DNA from 4 places in the Gracilibacillus salinarum genome. Region 4 is predicted to be linked to each of the others. Evidence: riboswitches for the same ligand, from Rfam matches in the RefSeq annotation. Region 4 holds a riboswitch; each other region holds the start of a gene.
What was found. A riboswitch is a leader RNA that binds a small molecule or an ion and turns the genes downstream of it on or off. The one in region 4 is predicted to bind S-adenosylmethionine.
Positions count from the first base shown of each region.

Region 1 (4,220 bases), 1.2 Mb from region 4:
CTTGTAGATTGGCTGGCATGGATGTCTGCTCCAGGATGGTTCTTCAATCCAGGATAATAGACATGTTCAATGCCTTCGAGTTCTGTTAAGTTAGATGCAATTTTTTCTGCTGAACTGGCGCTTTTTTGAAAACGTGGTTCTAAGGTTTTCATTCCTTGCAGTAATTGATAACAATCCTTTGCACCTAAGATAGCGCCGTACGTATTTTGGACAAATTTCAGTCTGCCAGCGAGTTCTTCGCTTTTTGTCACAGCTAAGCCCGCTACAATATCACTGTGTCCGGATAAGAATTTTGTAGCACTGTGTAACACGATATCGACACCTAAGTCTAAAGGCTGCTGATATAAAGGTGTCATAAAAGTATTATCCAAATAAGTGAAACAGTCGTTTTCTTTCGCTAATGATACAACAGCACGAATATCTGTTATCTGTAATAAAGGATTAGCGGGTGTTTCGATGTATATCACTTTCGTGTTTGGCTGGATTGCTTCTTCCACCTCTATTATATTTGTCATGTCGACAAATGTATGATCAATCGAAAATTGCGCTAATAATTTGGTGACAAACCTGAAGGTACCACCATATACATCTTTACTGATGACTATATGATCTCCTGTTTCTAACAGCATAAAGGCAGAAGATATAGCCGCCATTCCGGAAGAGAACGCAAAGCCGGCAATTCCATTCTCCAACTTGGCAATCGTTGCTTCAAGCTGATCACGAGTTGGATTACCTGAGCGGCTGTAATCATATGGACCGAATTCGTGTAACTCTTGCTGGTGGTAAGTGGAAGATACATAGATTGGCGGATTTACTGCTCCTGTATATTTTTCATGATATCCTTGCTGATTTCCTCCATGTGCTAGTAACGTTTCTTTTTTATGTGTCATTTATTTCCCTCCTAATGCTTGGTCTAAATCTGCTTTAAGGTCTTCGATATTCTCAATCCCTACGGAAAAACGTAGTAATGTGTCGCTAATTCCACGACGCTCTAATTCATCTTTGGGGATATCCGCATGTGTCTGGGTGGTTGGATAGGTGATGAAACTCTCCACACCACCGAGACTTTCGGCAAAAGAAATGACTTTTAATTGTTCGAGAAATGGTGCAATTAAACTGTTATCAGTAACCCGAAAACTGATCATTGCTCCTTTGCCTGGATATAAGACATCATTCACTTGACTGTGCTCCCGCAGGAAAGCTGCTAAAATCTGAGCGTTTTGTTGTTGACGTTCTAAACGTAACGTGAGGGTTTTCATACCTCTAATCAGTAACATACTATCCAGGGGAGATAACACGGCTCCTATCGCATTATGTAAATAGAAGAGCTTCTCGCCAAGTTCATGGTCCTTGACGACGACAAGTCCAGCTAAGACATCGTTATGCCCGCCAAGGTACTTCGTTGCAGAATGTATTACTATATCTGCACCTTCCGTCAATGGCTGCTGTAAGTATGGCGTATAGAACGTATTATCGACAATTAACAGGACATCATGCTTTTTGGCAATGGCAGCCATATACTGGATGTCAATCTCCATTAATAATGGATTAGTTGGAGTTTCGATAAAGATTGCTTTCGTATTTTGGGTGATATGTCGTTCCATATTCTCTGGACTGACATATACTGGTGTAACACGATAAGATTGCTGCAAGTGTTGAAATAATCGGTAACTGCCACCGTATATGTCTTCCGTTACGAGAATCTCGTCTCCATGTTTAAATAAGGAGAACACTAATTGGATGGCCGCCATACCTGAAGAACAGGCAAATCCTTGAACGCCTTTCTCCAGTGACGCAATTGCTTCTTCGACAATTTCCCGTGTGGGGTTGGCGGTACGCGTATAATCGTATCCAGTCGACTGTCCAAGCGTTGGATGCTGATACGCAGTAGATAAATAGATTGGTGCTTCTACTGCACCTGTTCGTGGATCTTTTCTGTTGCCAATTTGGGCAAGAATAGTTTCAATTTGATTCATATTATGTACATCCTTTCTATAAATAAAAAAAGAGGTCTTCGATAAGTAGAAGACCTCCTTTATATCAGGCAGCATTCTCTTATCTTTGGCAAAAACCATCTGGAATTAGCACCATACAATATGCTTGCTGGTTGCTGAGGTATCATCGGGCCAGTCCCTAAACCTCTCTTGATAAGATTATATTTTTAATGGAAAATTAATACATTAATTGTACCTTATTTAGGAAGAAATTACAACAGTAATACAAAAAAATATTTTTATGGAATCCATTGACAATCCTTGTTCTATCTATTATAGTAAGTACAACACAAATTCAGTGGAAAATTATGAAAATAGTATAGCATCTTATCGAGAGAGAAGGAGGGAACTGGCCCTGTGAATTCTCAGCAACAGGCTTTATACGCACTGTGCTAAATCCAGCAGGTATATCTTGACAGATAAGTGGAACAGCCTCCTACTTCATCGTCAAGTAGGATTTTTTATAGGTATTAATCCGAGTTTTCAGATGGGTAATAGTGTAATAGTAATAAAATTTGACAGACAATAGCTGAAAGTTGGGATGAAAGATGTTAACGATAGTAGCGGTTTTAGCTGCATGTTTGTTTGCTTTTAATATTGGAGCAAGCGGATCAGCAGCAAGTATGAGTATTGCTTATGGATCAAAAGTAATAAAAAAGCGGAAGCATGCATTATGGATTGCTGGAGCAGGTGCCATAACAGGTGCTGTTTTAGGAGGAGAGCATGTAACGAAGACGCTCGGTAAAGGAATTATTCCGGAATCAATATTGGATGTGAAAGTAGCCTGTATTATATTAGTCGTATCTGCTTTCACATTACTCATTACAAATTACATCGGCATCCCGCTATCAACTAGTGAAGTGACTGTAGGAGCTATTATTGGTGTTGGGATAAGCTATCAACAATTGCATTTCCAGAACATATTGATGATTGTTTCATTCTGGTTGATTGTTCCTTTAGCAGCTTTTTTGATCACATTATGCTTAGAAAAATTAAGAAATAAAATTGCCAAACGATTTACGATTCGGCCACCGGTAAAGGTATTAGCCTTTTTATTGATTATAACTGGTGCGATCGAAGCAGTTGCAGCCGGAATGAATAATGTTGCAAATGCATTAGGCCCGCTAGTGGGGGCAGGTATTGCATCTATGGAAACAGGCTTACCATTAATGGCGCTAGTTGTAGCGTTGGGAAGTATTTTTTTCGGTGGCAGAGTGATCGAAACCAACGCAAAAAAGATTACTTCCTTGTCACTGGGAAATGGTGTTGTCATTTCAGGAGCTACTGGTGGACTCGTCATTGGTGCTTCGTTACTCGGTATTCCGATTCCGATGACACAGGTAACGACATCCGCGATTGTAGGTATTGGAGCAAGCAAAGATGTTTCCTCCGTTTGGAAGCAAAAGGTGATTCATCAAATTGCGAAAGTATGGGTCACTTCACCGATTGTCTCTCTAGTTATCTCTTTTATATTGACAGAGATTCTTGTACAACAAAGTTTTGAACAGGTCGTATTAGTAGTATTAGCGATCGTAGCAACTTATATTTTAGTAAGATACAGAGAAAAACCTGCAAAAGCAATGACAGGAAAAGGATGGGATCAACATGGGGAAAGTGTATTTAGTGGGAGCCGGACCAGGAGATGAAGAATTAATTACAGTAAAAGGCGTTCGAGCGATTAAAGAAGCAGATGTGATTCTGTATGATCGACTCGTTAATCATTCATTATTAGATTATGCCAAAGCAGATGCTGAACTGATTTTTTGTGGAAAGATGCCTCGAAAACATGGATTGATACAAGAAAAAATAAACGAGCAATTGATTTACCATGCCGGAAAAGGAAAAACGGTTACGAGATTAAAAGGAGGGGACCCCTTTATCTTCGGACGTGGAGGGGAAGAAGCACTGCATTTAGAAGAACATCAAATAGCGTACGAGGTAGTGCCAGGCATTACGTCTGCTATAAGTGCTGCTGCTTATGCAGGGATCCCGCTTACCCACAGGACAATCAGCGGTTCAGTCAGCTTTATCAATGGTTCTGATCCAGATGGAAAAACCGATGAAGAATGGCGTCACTTAGCACTGGGTGCTGATACACTTTGTTTTTATATGGGTGTGAGAAAATTTCCGATTATTTGTGAGAAATTAATGCAAGCTGGTCTGAAAGAAACAACGCCAGTATCGATCATTCACTGGGGAACATTCTCGCATCAAAAATCAATTGTA
Region 1 covers NZ_CP095071.1:1,132,742-1,136,961, reverse strand. The annotation lists gene MUN87_RS05600 (aminotransferase class I/II-fold pyridoxal phosphate-dependent enzyme) at 1-890, opposite strand, end outside; gene MUN87_RS05595 (methionine biosynthesis PLP-dependent protein) at 891-1,976, opposite strand; SAM riboswitch class I at 2,053-2,154, opposite strand; SAM riboswitch class I at 2,319-2,420, shown strand; gene cysP (sulfate permease) at 2,543-3,640, shown strand; gene cobA (uroporphyrinogen-III C-methyltransferase) at 3,600-4,220, shown strand, end outside.
Region 1: it holds a riboswitch for S-adenosylmethionine, as region 4 does, so the genes downstream of both, MUN87_RS05595 (methionine biosynthesis PLP-dependent protein) here and MUN87_RS21740 (alpha-hydroxy-acid oxidizing protein) in region 4, are expected to answer to the same signal.

Region 2 (4,220 bases), 2.3 Mb from region 4:
AAGAAAATTCTTTTCTTTACCAAGTGGATCTTCAGCTCGCGCTGAGGCATGAGGAGTCTCCGCCTATTTCCTACGCTTAAGGGAAGTGCTACAACGATTGCAATAATCAAAAGCAACAGTTCTAGGCATTATTCTAGTAGTAGTGTAGGATGAACGTTTATGAATAACACTCAAAAATACTACAACCTACATCAGTTGTAGAGCCTAAATATTAGCGTAGGCCAACCACGGAGACTCCCGCGGGATTGTGCAGGTGCTGGAGATCCACTACGTCTGCACCTGCGTCTACTAGTAACGCTTCGAAGTAGGCTTTCTCGGTGCAAGGCAGCAGTGAAGTAATTCGGGTAGTTGCCTAGCTCCAGCCGTGCCCCGCAGGACGCGGAGTGGTTGGACGGAGCGGTATCCCTGCACATTATCTATTTCAAAATGATCTATCGCTAAAGTTGCTGCGCAGTTTGCTTCTACGCTGTATTACTTATAAATTGTTACATTTATCTTGATCACTCATTTTGTTAGATTACATAAATGGGAATGTCGACATTATTCCTCAGGAAGGTGTTTTGTTCTGCTCGCTGTGCTGCTCCCCCCATTCTATCATTTTATATAATAAACCTTTGATACTTTGTCCATAGTCTGTTAATGAATATTCTACTTTGGGAGGTACAACCTGATAGGACTTCTTCTTGATTAACCTATCGTTTTCTAATTCTTTTAGCTGTTTGATCAACGTCTGATGATTGATTAACGGGATCTGCTTCTTTAATTCACCAAAACGTAAAGTACCTTCCTCATAAAGGGTTAACAAAATAACTGCTTTCCATTTTCCACAAACAACATCTAAAGTCACCTTTATACTCTCCAAGTTCTGATTCATCATCTATCGCTCCTTATAAGGTATATATAAATATACCACTTTAAATATTCTTTTAATCTTATAAACTAGTAAGTGATGCTATTTTTTTTAGGATAGACAACGTTTTGTCGCCGTTTACCAATACAAAACCAAACGCACGTTTCTACAGAAAGGAGTGCAATATGTGACCTCACCCGTATCAAAAGAACAGGTTTCAAACTGGATGAAAGATAAGAGGCAACTAATTGTCTCGTCACTTAACGATCATCAACAATCAGAACAGCTGACTGTTCTGTTGCAAAGTCTAATCTACTTAATCAGTAAGAAGTTACCTATTACGACAGGGGAAGCTGTTTTAGACAATATAAAAGAAATCGGATATAAAAAAGGGCATGTTATAACAGATCAACGTATTTTCCTGCAGATGATCGATTGTTTTCCTTATATTAGCGCCCATATTATTCAGCACTTATTGGAGGAGAAAATGTTGCACAAATTCCCCAATTACGAATATGATGGCATAAGAAAAACAATAGATGAAATCATTTTGTTTTACAATGCAGGGTTTATCCATGGCTATCTTGATTCTCACCAGGAATCTCTGCCTCCTCGTTCAGACAATAAACATGCACAAGACCTTCCCGTACCTATTATAAAAGTGGACGATGATATTGATATTTGTCCGTTAATTGGTACACTGGATGATAACAAGACAATACTTTTAATCAACACTACTATCCATCACATTGCAGAAACGAAAATGGATTACGTGATTTTTGATTTTACTGGGATAAAAACTGTAACCGACTCTGGTATCTATAACCTTTTTTATACGGTACAACTGATGGAGCTAATTGGTTTGACGATAATATTTACTGGAATAAGAAGTCAATCAGCCATGCACTCCTCATTGCTTAGTGAAAAATTAAAAAATAAACAAGTATTTCAAACTGTTAAAGATGCCTTGGAATCATTAATCAAACACCCTGATAGAGCTTAATACAAACTGGTATTACAAGTTTCCAGAAACTGCAGCAGTCCACGAAACAGATCGAATAAGCAAAAACAAATGATGATTTTTACAATTTTTACATGTATCTGTATTGACATTTAGCGCTATAACATTTACTATGTTATTAAATGAAAATGAATGGAATTCTTATCCAGAGAGATGGAGGGGCAGGCCCAATGAAATCTCGGCAACAGGTTGTATGGAATAAACACTGTGCCAAATCCTGCGGTGTAACGAATATGTTGCAACCGGAAGATAAGAAGGAATGCTGATACACTGACAACCTTCTTATCACAGACCGATAGGAAGGTTTTTTTAATAAGGAGGATGCAATCATGTTGACTTACGCAAACTATAGCGACAGTCCTTTAAATCATGAGGAACCATCTGCATCGGACCCAACCAAAGGTGCACAAGGTATCCTTAATTGGGCTTATCAGACGTATGGTGACTCACTTGTCTATGCTTGTAGTTTTGGTGCTGAGAGTATGGTAATGATAGATTTGATTGCGAATGTGAAACCAGATGCCAAATTGGTATTTTTAGATACTGGTCTCCATTTCCAAGAAACCTATGATTTAATCGACGAAGTGAAGGAAAAATATCCAAAACTGGATATCGTCATGAAAGAACCTTCTCTTACAGTCGACGAACAGCGGGAACAATATGGTTCCGCCCTATGGAGCCGCGATCCTAATCAATGCTGCTACATTCGTAAGATAAAACCGCTTGAAGAAGTGCTGAGTGGAGCGACAGCCTGGATATCTGGTCTGAGAAGAGCTCAATCACCTTCAAGAGCTAATACCGACTTTATTAATAAAGATGACAGGTTCGAATCTGTAAAGGTATGTCCATTAATTCATTGGACTTGGGATGATGTTTGGAACTACATTAAAGATCATCAATTACCTTACAACTCACTTCATGATGAGAACTATCCGAGCATTGGCTGTATACCTTGTACGTCCAAAGTATTGGATAACGAAGATGAACGTGCAGGCAGATGGGCCAATTTCAATAAAACAGAATGCGGACTTCACGTTGCTCCGCAGTCGGCAAAATAACTATTTTTTTATGGCTATAACAAAGTAAATCTATCGGATTAATTATTTAAAGAGGTGAACGCGTTGACATTACAAGTAGTAAATAGTCCCTTTGATCAGAAACAGACCGAAATCTTAAATCAGCTGCTCCCAACATTGACAGATGCACAGAAGAATTGGCTAGCAGGATATTTAGCCGCCTCTCAGGCTAACGCTAGCCAGGCGGCACCTGCTCCCGAACAAACTGCCACCCAGCCAGTGGCAACGAGAACGGCAACGATTCTTTACGGATCCGAAACAGGTAACAGCCAAGAGCTTGCGGAGAAATTATCGGGGCAACTCAAATCAATCCAAAGGGATGTTACCATCTCCTGTATGGACGATTATAAACCAAAAAAATTAAAAGAAGCAGAAGACTTATTCATTGTTACAGCAACCCACGGCGAAGGAGATCCGCCTGATAATGCGATTCAATTCCATGAATTTCTCCATGGTCGAAAAGCGCCAAAATTGGATAACGTGAACTTTGCCGTCTTATCATTAGGGGACGAATCCTATGAGCATTTCTGTCAAACTGGTAAAGATTTTGACAAACGACTCGAGGAGCTAGGAGCTACACGAATCCACCCACGCGTGGATTGTGATGTCGATTATGAAGAACTAGCTGAGGAATGGTTTGCAGGTGTACTCGACTACATGAAACAAGAAAACGAGTCAGGAGCTAATGCTACCGTTACGGAGCCAACCCCAGCAGAACAACCGATATATTCAAAGAGTAATCCTTATACTGCAGAAGTATTAGATAATATTAAACTTAGCGGTCAAGGATCTAACAAAGAGACAAGACATATAGAAATTGCGTTAGATGGTTCCAATTTAAGCTATGAACCAGGTGATTGCTTAGCTATCTATCCGAAAAATGATCCAACACTCGTACAGCAAATTATAAACGAGTTTAAATGGAATCCTGAACAAACAATTCCGATTAATAAACAAGGAGAAATACGATCTGTACAGGAAGCGTTAACTTCTATATTTGAGATTACTAGATTAACGAAAGGCTTGCTGGAGAAAGCGGCAGCACATTTTGAGAACGAAAAGCTGACCAAGCTTCTCGCTGAACCAGAGCAAGTAAAATCGTATATCGATGGCCGCGACTTATTTGATCTAATTATCGATTATCCACCTGCACCATTTGAACCATCTTTACTTATGCAGATTTTACGTAAGATTCCAGCGAGACAATATTCGATTTCAAGCAGCTACAAAGCAAATGAGGATGAAGTGCATTTAACTATTGCAACAGTTCGAT
Region 2 covers NZ_CP095071.1:2,379,323-2,383,542, forward strand. The annotation lists gene MUN87_RS10975 (winged helix-turn-helix transcriptional regulator) at 548-877, opposite strand; gene MUN87_RS10980 (STAS domain-containing protein) at 1,038-1,853, shown strand; SAM riboswitch class I at 2,010-2,127, shown strand; gene MUN87_RS10985 (phosphoadenylyl-sulfate reductase) at 2,201-2,929, shown strand; gene MUN87_RS10990 (assimilatory sulfite reductase (NADPH) flavoprotein subunit) at 2,993-4,220, shown strand, end outside.
Region 2: it holds a riboswitch for S-adenosylmethionine, as region 4 does, so the genes downstream of both, MUN87_RS10985 (phosphoadenylyl-sulfate reductase) here and MUN87_RS21740 (alpha-hydroxy-acid oxidizing protein) in region 4, are expected to answer to the same signal.

Region 3 (4,220 bases), 900 kb from region 4:
GGGAAGGACCGGACTGCAAATTCATATACCGATTAATAATTGGACGTACCAGGATACACGTGAGTTAATGGAAGCTACAGCTAACGTATTAATTCAAGCGTATCCGGATCAGTTTACCAGCGAAAGGCTGATAAAGAATCGCGGCAATCGGTTGTATATTGATTATGTCCAGCACGCGGAAGGAAAAACCATTATTGCTCCTTACTCCACGCGTGCAACGAAACAAGCAACTGTAGCTACTCCTTTATTCTGGGAAGAAGTTAACGAAACCCTGGATCCAACCAGTTTCACTATTCGTTCAGTATTGAAAAGAATTAAGGACAAAGGATGCCCATTCTTTGATTTTTATACACATTTCGAAAAGCAGGAGTAACTATTCCCCTCCTACACCTGAAACAGTGATCAAGGTGATCTGACTCTGATTGAGAAATCGGATCGGAAGCATGCTAGTACCAATTCCACTGTCAATATAAAGCAATTGATGCTCGGAAAGCTTAAATAATCCTTGATCGTATGTTGGAAAGAATCCTTGATCAGGAGCAACGACAGCTCCAATAAATGGAAGACGAATTTGTCCACCATGTGTATGGCCACTCAATATCAAGTCAATCCCATTCGGTAACGGACCTTGATTCACCGGGGGTGTATGGGATAATAAGACAGTAAAAATTTGATGATCCAGATCTTCTGCTGCATCGTCAATATTGCTTTTCCCAGTTGATAAATCGACCACACCAGCTAATTGAATAGTAAACTGGTCTAATGGTATTTGCACGCTCCGATTATTCAATATCTTCGCGCCAGCTTCTCTAAGACCGCTAAATAATGATTCATGTAAAGGATTATCCCAATCATGATTTCCTGAAACATAGAATACGTGAGAGTTGCCGGCTGATAACTGGTTAACAAAAGAGAGAACATCTTTGATATTATCTGTACTGCGATCAACAATATCTCCTGTCAGTACTACTATATCTGGAGCAAGTTGCGCCACTTTCTCCAGTAAGACTTGATTCCCCTCACCAAATTGTTTATTATGCAAGTCTGATATCTGCAATATCTGTAAGGACTGGTTTCGATCCAATTTTTCATTTGACAATTCTATTTTAGCTAACTTCAATACATTTGTGTCATAATAGACTTTACAACCAACTACGATCGCCAACATACAGCCAGTTATAATCAATAAAATCACATGCATTTTTCTGTTTTTCATTCCTTCTACTCCAGACATATTTGTTTTGCACTCACTTGATACCTATAGATAGAAAAACCTCTTAAGCATCCTATGAAACGCTTAAGAGGTTTTTGGTTTATACGATAGGAGCGTATAAACATTAATGAACAAGCTCTGCACAAAGAAAATTTAGAGCGTATCAACTATGAAAAACTACGGCATTCGCTAAAATGCGAAGCGAATGCCGAGTTTATTGATTAATTCCAGATTTCTTTAGTCACTTCTACGATATATTTCAGCTTGTTCCATTGATCTTCTTCTGTCAGTTTATTACCATGGTGAGTTGATGCAAATCCACATTGAGGACTTAAACAAATCTGTTCAAGCGGTACATATTTTGCAGCTTCCCCTACTCTTGCTTTGATTTGTTCTTTATCTTCTAAATCACCAGTTTTTGAAGTGAATAAGCCTAGTACTACCCGCGCACCACCATCTGGAATATAGTCAAGCGGCTTGAACCCACCAGAACGTTCATCATCATATTCCAAGAAAAAGCCATCGACTTTTTCTTTTGCAAACAATGTCGGTGCAATAAGATCGTAACTGCCGGAGAACGCCCAATTGGAACGGTAATTTCCACGGCATAAATGAGTGGTTACAACCAGATCTTCCGGTTTATCTTCTAACACACCATTTACTACTCGTAAAGCTAAATCAATTAAATAATCTCTGTCATACGCCCCATCATTAAATGGAATATCTGGTGAAGATAGTCCAGCAATATATACATCATCAAATTGCAAGTAGCGTACACCTAAATCATAAAAAGCTTTTATGGCATCACGGTATGCCTGAATTATGTCACTTGCAAAATCTTCAATGTCCGGATAAATCGTTTCGTTTCGAATTCCGATATTAAACAATTGATTTGGACTTGGTATCGTTTGTTTCGCAACAGCACGACCATTGACGATTTCATTAAATTCTTTAAAATCTTGTAAGAATGGATGATCCTGATTAAAGGATATCTTTCCATTGTTTCGTATATTGTAACGTTCAGTTTCTTCATTTCCGTTAAATATGTAACCTACTTCTGGTACATATCCTTCGATTCCATTCAAATGTTCTAAGAAATCTGTATGCCAAAAACGACGGCGAAACTCTCCATCGGATACTAATTCCAAACCAACCTCAATTTGTTTATCTACTATGTGTGCAATTTCTTTGTTCTCTAATTCTCGTAATTGTAACGCACTGATATTTCCATCCTGAAATGATTTTCTTGCCGTCAATAAACTTTCTGGACGTAGTAAACTCCCTACATGATCTGCTCGAAATGGTGCTGTTACTGTTTTTGTAGCCATTGATTAATCCTCTCCTTCAGTTAATTGTTTGCAATAATTCTTATCCAGTAAAAAAAGACCCCCTATATAAGAAGAAGGTCTTTAACATTTAAAAACTTATTCCTCTTATCTGTTGGAATTAGCACCATGTCTTCGAATAGACTGGTTGCTGAGACATCATTAGGCCAAATCCCTCCGCCTCTCTGGATAAGAAATTATATGAAATTATTACCATAAACACATATTACTACATAACAAAGATGGGATCAACCCATATTTGTTAAAAAATTTCAAAAAGTCTTACAATTCGTTCTGCTAACCGTATAATCTTACTTCTAAAAAGCAATGCTAGATAAATGGTTATCTGATTAAGAAAAAACAATCAATACTTAAAACTGAAAGGACGGTGGCAATTATTAAGCCATCTATTCCTCTTCCTTATCCATTAAATAGCATTAAAAAGCGATTACAAAACAAAAAAAGCTATTACGTAATTAAAGATCAATTGTCAGAAGATGAACATGAACTAATGAGTCAGATTCTATGTGAAACGAGACATGGTAATCGAAATAATATCACACGTACAGATGCTTATCTTCGTTTTTATCTGCAATTTCCCGAAATTGAATGGAGCTTTTTAGCACATATGGTTTCGAGAAATGCTGGCTGGAATATGACAGATCTGAAAGGAGGTCTCTTACCAAAACTGTTAACAAATGAACAGCAGCAGTATTTTTTTCATTTCTTAGAACGAAGCAATTGGCTAATATTTCAAGATGCATATCCGCAGCTGCGCTTATATGAAGCAAGTATTCGACTTGGTAAGAATATGTTTTATTTACTGCCATTATTCGGGGTTTCCTACTTTATGAAAGTGATATGGGATTATTTTTATGAGGATAGACAACGATCTCTGATTACCACTGCCCTGATTATCAATGAACAAAATTACATTGAAAATCGTGTCATTCATAATCCGCAATATGCCAAAACAAATATGGAGGCACTGGAATTTATCGGTCAACAAATGATGCAAATGAACCAAATAATGTTTCCTTTTAAGGAAGAGAGCAGGGTCCGGTTAGTGGGGTTAAATGTCTATCATTTCGAGTCATTAACGAAGCGAATCAACATCGGAAAACAACTTTATCAAGTGTTATTTCATCCAAACTATTATCCAGCCATCTATCAATTCGCCCTTACCACTCGCCATTCTGGGTCAAGACAAGATTATTGGCCATCACTCTTTCACGAAACACAGCATGTGCCACTGAAGAGAATCAAGGTGAAAGCTCCAGGAAACTGGTGGCTTAAACCATTATTCAGTCCGAAGTTACGTGATGTCTGGACTGATATTCACCATCCAAATAGCGAAAATGAAGATTGGTATACAGACTGGCGTACGGTATATTTACTAGATAAGATAAATGCCCCTAAAAACCCAGACATCCTAACCGCCTACCATCATACACTGGTGAAACTTCAATTGGCGGTAAAAATTAAAGAATGGATTGGAGAGTAGCATGTATAATCAAGAGAAGATGATAACTCTAGGCAATTTATTAAGGGCTTATTAGAGTTCTAATAATTGCAACAAATGACAAGTAATTTGATTTGATCAAAAAGATTATCCTCTACTATTGCTTGCCATCCTTATAAACGGAGAAGTAATTTCGTGGTGTGAACTAACTTTATTAATA
Region 3 covers NZ_CP095071.1:789,348-793,567, forward strand. The annotation lists gene ligD (DNA ligase D) at 1-373, shown strand, start outside; gene MUN87_RS04000 (metallophosphoesterase) at 374-1,216, opposite strand; gene MUN87_RS04005 (5-methyltetrahydropteroyltriglutamate--homocysteine S-methyltransferase) at 1,435-2,541, opposite strand; SAM riboswitch class I at 2,644-2,734, opposite strand; gene MUN87_RS04010 (DUF2515 family protein) at 2,927-4,042, shown strand.
Region 3: it holds a riboswitch for S-adenosylmethionine, as region 4 does, so the genes downstream of both, MUN87_RS04005 (5-methyltetrahydropteroyltriglutamate--homocysteine S-methyltransferase) here and MUN87_RS21740 (alpha-hydroxy-acid oxidizing protein) in region 4, are expected to answer to the same signal.

Region 4 (4,220 bases):
TTCCTAAGACACCAGCGTGTTATTTTGCTATTTTAGCAACGATCAAAATCGGTGCAATAGCTGGTCCTCTTTTTGAAGCCTTTATGGAAGAGGCCGTACGAGATCGTATCAATGATTGTGAGGGCACCCTGCTAATTACTGATCAGGATCTAGTGAAACGTGTACCTAGAGAAGATATTCCATCATTAGAAACCGTTTTGTTTGTAGAAGATATTGAAGAAGAGCCATTAAAGCCAGTCCAAGGAGAACCGTATACTGAATGGCTGGATTGGGAAGATGGCCTGATCATTCATTATACGAGTGGATCTACAGGAAAACCGAAAGGGGTATTGCACGCACACCGGTCCATACAGCATCATATTGTAACCGGTAAGTGGGTTTTGGATATTAAAGATGATGATGTTTATTGGTGTACGTCTCACCCAGGTTGGGTAACGGGCAGTGTGTATGGTTTGCTCGCCCCATTATTAAATCGGGCGACGGTTGTGATTCAAGGTGGTCGATTCAGCGCAGAAAATTGGTACGCATTAATTGAAGAGTTAGGTGTAACGATCTGGTACAGTGCGCCAACAGCTTTTCGAATGCTCTTGTCTAAAGGAGATCTATATAAAAAGTATGATTTGTCTTCGGTGAGACACGTGTTAAGCGTCGGAGAACCGTTAAACCCTGAAGTGATTCAGTGGGCATGGAACAGCCTCAACGTTCGAATCCATGATACATGGTGGATGACTGAAACAGGAGGACATTTAATCGTAAACCTTCCATCAGAAAAAATTAAACCTGGATCGATGGGGCGTGCTTTTCCTGGTGTTGAAGTCGGGATTTTGGACGAAGAAGGTAAGGAACTGCCGAGTGGAGAAATTGGTCAATTGGCGGTCCGTACGCCTTGGCCAGGTCTAATGAAGGAAATATGGGGTAATCAAAATAAATTCCAGTCGTATTTCCAATATGAAGGCTGGTATATTTCAGGCGACTTAGCCTTACAGGATGAGGAAGGCTATGTATTCTTCCAAGGTCGTAACGATGATATGATCAACTCAGCAGGGGAACGGATTGGGCCGTTTGAAGTAGAAAGTAAATTAATTGAGCATCCTGCCGTAGAAGAAGCTGGGGTTATCGGAAAGCCAGATGAATTACGTGGAGAGTTAGTGAAAGCATTTATCTCTCTCAGAGCGGGATACGAGCCAACTGATGCATTACTGGAAGAAATTCGCTTGTTTGTACGACGTCATTTATCTGCCCATGCTGCGCCAAGAGAGATAGAAGTAATGGATGAATTGCCGAAGACGAAAATCAGTGGAAAAATTTTAAGAAGAAAGTTAAAAGCACTCGAAATAGAAAGAGCTACTAAAGTGACAAATTAAATCATATAGATACTCTTATGAAGAGAGGTGGAGGGACTGGCCCGATGAAACCCGGCAACCTTAAGTGATCCGCTTAAAAGGTGCTAAATCCTGCAAACACATTGTTTGAATAATAAGAGGGAGATAATACATCTGCTCCTCCAATATAAGAGGGGCTTTTTGTTTCCCTGAACCAACTAGGAGGAATAAAAAATGGCAAAAGCAACGGTTAAAAAAAGCAAAGTAACAGCATTGGAGAAATTAGCGGAGCAACAGCTTACCCAATCTTCCAAACTGTTTCTAGAAGAAATTACGTCACAGAAGGTTCATTCTACTTCTTTTATATTACATCGAAATACAGAGGCAAATGGCAATATATCACCCTTTATTTTAGGATCTGTAAGTGCGCAAACCTACTTTCATGAGGATGGTGAACTGGCAACAGCTCTTGCAGCAAAGAACCAAGGTGTTCCGTTTATAGTCAGCAGCCACTCTTCTTACAGTATAGAGGATATCGCAGATGCAGTGCCGGGAAGTGAGTTATGGTTTCAGGCACATCTGTTTCATGATCGTGATTTGACAAAGCACTTTATTCAACGTGCAGAATTAGCCGGCTACCAAGCCATCGTCGTTTCTTTATCTAATGATGTCGTCCATCAGACTGCTGATAAAGAGGCGAGAGGTACGACCAATTTTGTAGTGGATCCGATTTTTGCGAAAAAAAATCATCATAATAACCAATCGATAGCAGAGCAAGTAGCAAATGAGTATCAAAATCGTCATGTTACATGGGATGACATCAGATATATTAAACAATTTACAAATCTTCCAGTATTTATTTATGGTGATTTGTCCATTGATGATGTAAGAGTTGCGTTACAGCAGCAAGTAGAAGGTATCATTTTCACTAATATAAGTCATGCCAATATTGATTTATTAGAACGTGTGAAAACAGTGGTAGGTGGGAATCTTAGCATTATTATCGAAACGGAGGTAAACACTAAAGAAGCCCTTGATCTGTATCTGCATCTTGGTGCAGATGCCGTTTCTGTACAGAGAAGTTACATTCATGGTTTGTCAACATCTGGTGTCCCGGGTGTAGAAGAAGTGATTGCTCAACTATTCACATAATTGTTATAAAATATCATATCATCAATGGCTCAAATGGGATATAGTATAAGTAGAACTATATCCCATTTTGTTGTGCTTATATATTGGGGAATGTAGTTAAAAAAAGGTTTGTTGAGAAAGGGTGGTTTGTGATGACTTATCAAACTACGAAATTAAGAAAAGTAGTTATAATCGGAACAGGCTTCGTCGGAACCAGTTATGCTTATGCATTATTAAATCAAGGTGTAGTCAATGAACTAGTCTTGATTGACCTTAATGAGAATAAAGCAGAGGGGGAAGCACGTGATCTGAATCATGGTATGCCTTTTGGTAACCCAATGAAAATTAAAGCTGGGAGTTATCAGGATTGTCATAATGCAGATTTAGTTGTGATTACAGCAGGAGCAAATCAAAAACCTGGAGAAACAAGATTGGACCTAGTCGACAAGAACGCTCGTATATTTAAAGGCATTGTTAACAGCGTTATGGATTCAAACTTTAAGGGTATATTCGTGATTGCGACAAATCCTGTTGATATTCTAACTCAGATTACCCGAGAAATCTCAGGATTACCGAAGGAACGGGTCATCGGATCTGGAACCATTTTGGATACGGCTAGATTCCGATATTTATTAGGAGAGCATTTTCAAGTCGATGCTCGTAATATACATGCTTACATTATGGGAGAGCATGGTGATTCAGAATTGCCAGTGTGGAGTCATGTTCAGATTGGTGGCGTTCCATTGTCTCAATATGCTGGGATTGATGATTTATATCATCACCAGGAAATGACTGAGCTGTTCCAGAATGTTCGTGACGCTGCTTATCATATTATTGAGCGAAAAGGAGCAACCTATTACGGAATCGGTTTAGGCTTAGTCCGTCTGACCCGTGCGATATTAAATAATGAGAATGCTGTATTAACCGTTTCTGCCTATGTAGATGGTCAATACGGATTAGAGGATATCTATTTAGGCGTACCAGCTATATTAAATGAAAATGGCATTCGGGAAGTAATGGAGTTAAGATTGAGCGACAAAGAAGCAGAACAATTACACCAATCTGCAAAAGTTTTACGAGAAATGCTCAAAGTCGGATTGAACGCCATTAAGTGATAAACTGAACAGCTGGTGAATAATGACGGTTTATTCTAACATTATTATAGTAGAGGGAAGATTAAAGGTAGAAGTACACAGTTAAAGTAATGAGCAGATAATGCATCGTGTTACCCGTATGCATCAATTTACTCTTCGGACTTCTGTACGATTACCATAGGCCAACTACGCAAGACACAAAGTGGTTGGCCGGACGATATGCTATTTGATAATAATAAATGTGTTCCCCCTCAGAAAGGAGTGCAAAGATGAAATTAACACTATACGGAAAAGAACACTGTTCCTTGTGCACTGATGCTTACCATATATTAGAAATGCTGCAACAGGATTTTTTGTTTGAAATAGAAGAAGTCGATATTTATAATGAAGATGAGTTGTTAGAAGCTTTCCACCTGATGATCCCAGTCCTTAAAGATCAAGAAACGGTCATCGACACGGGCATAATCGACATCCAAACTGTCGAAAACTATCTATTATCGAAAAATAATTCAGAAAATAGTTGAGCACAGGTGAAGCTTTTGATACAATTATTTACGGAAGTTAATTTTTTTTGTTCTGAGTGGGACGGAATGCGACTAGGAGGGACAAAAATCCCCCGGTAGAGTATAAAGGAGCGTTTCCGATTGAAGGATTTGTTAGCAATACAAGAAAA
Region 4 covers NZ_CP095071.1:4,687,264-4,691,483, forward strand. The annotation lists gene acsA (acetate--CoA ligase) at 1-1,364, shown strand, start outside; SAM riboswitch class I at 1,377-1,483, shown strand; gene MUN87_RS21740 (alpha-hydroxy-acid oxidizing protein) at 1,557-2,474, shown strand; gene MUN87_RS21745 (L-lactate dehydrogenase) at 2,606-3,568, shown strand; gene MUN87_RS21750 (glutaredoxin family protein) at 3,817-4,071, shown strand.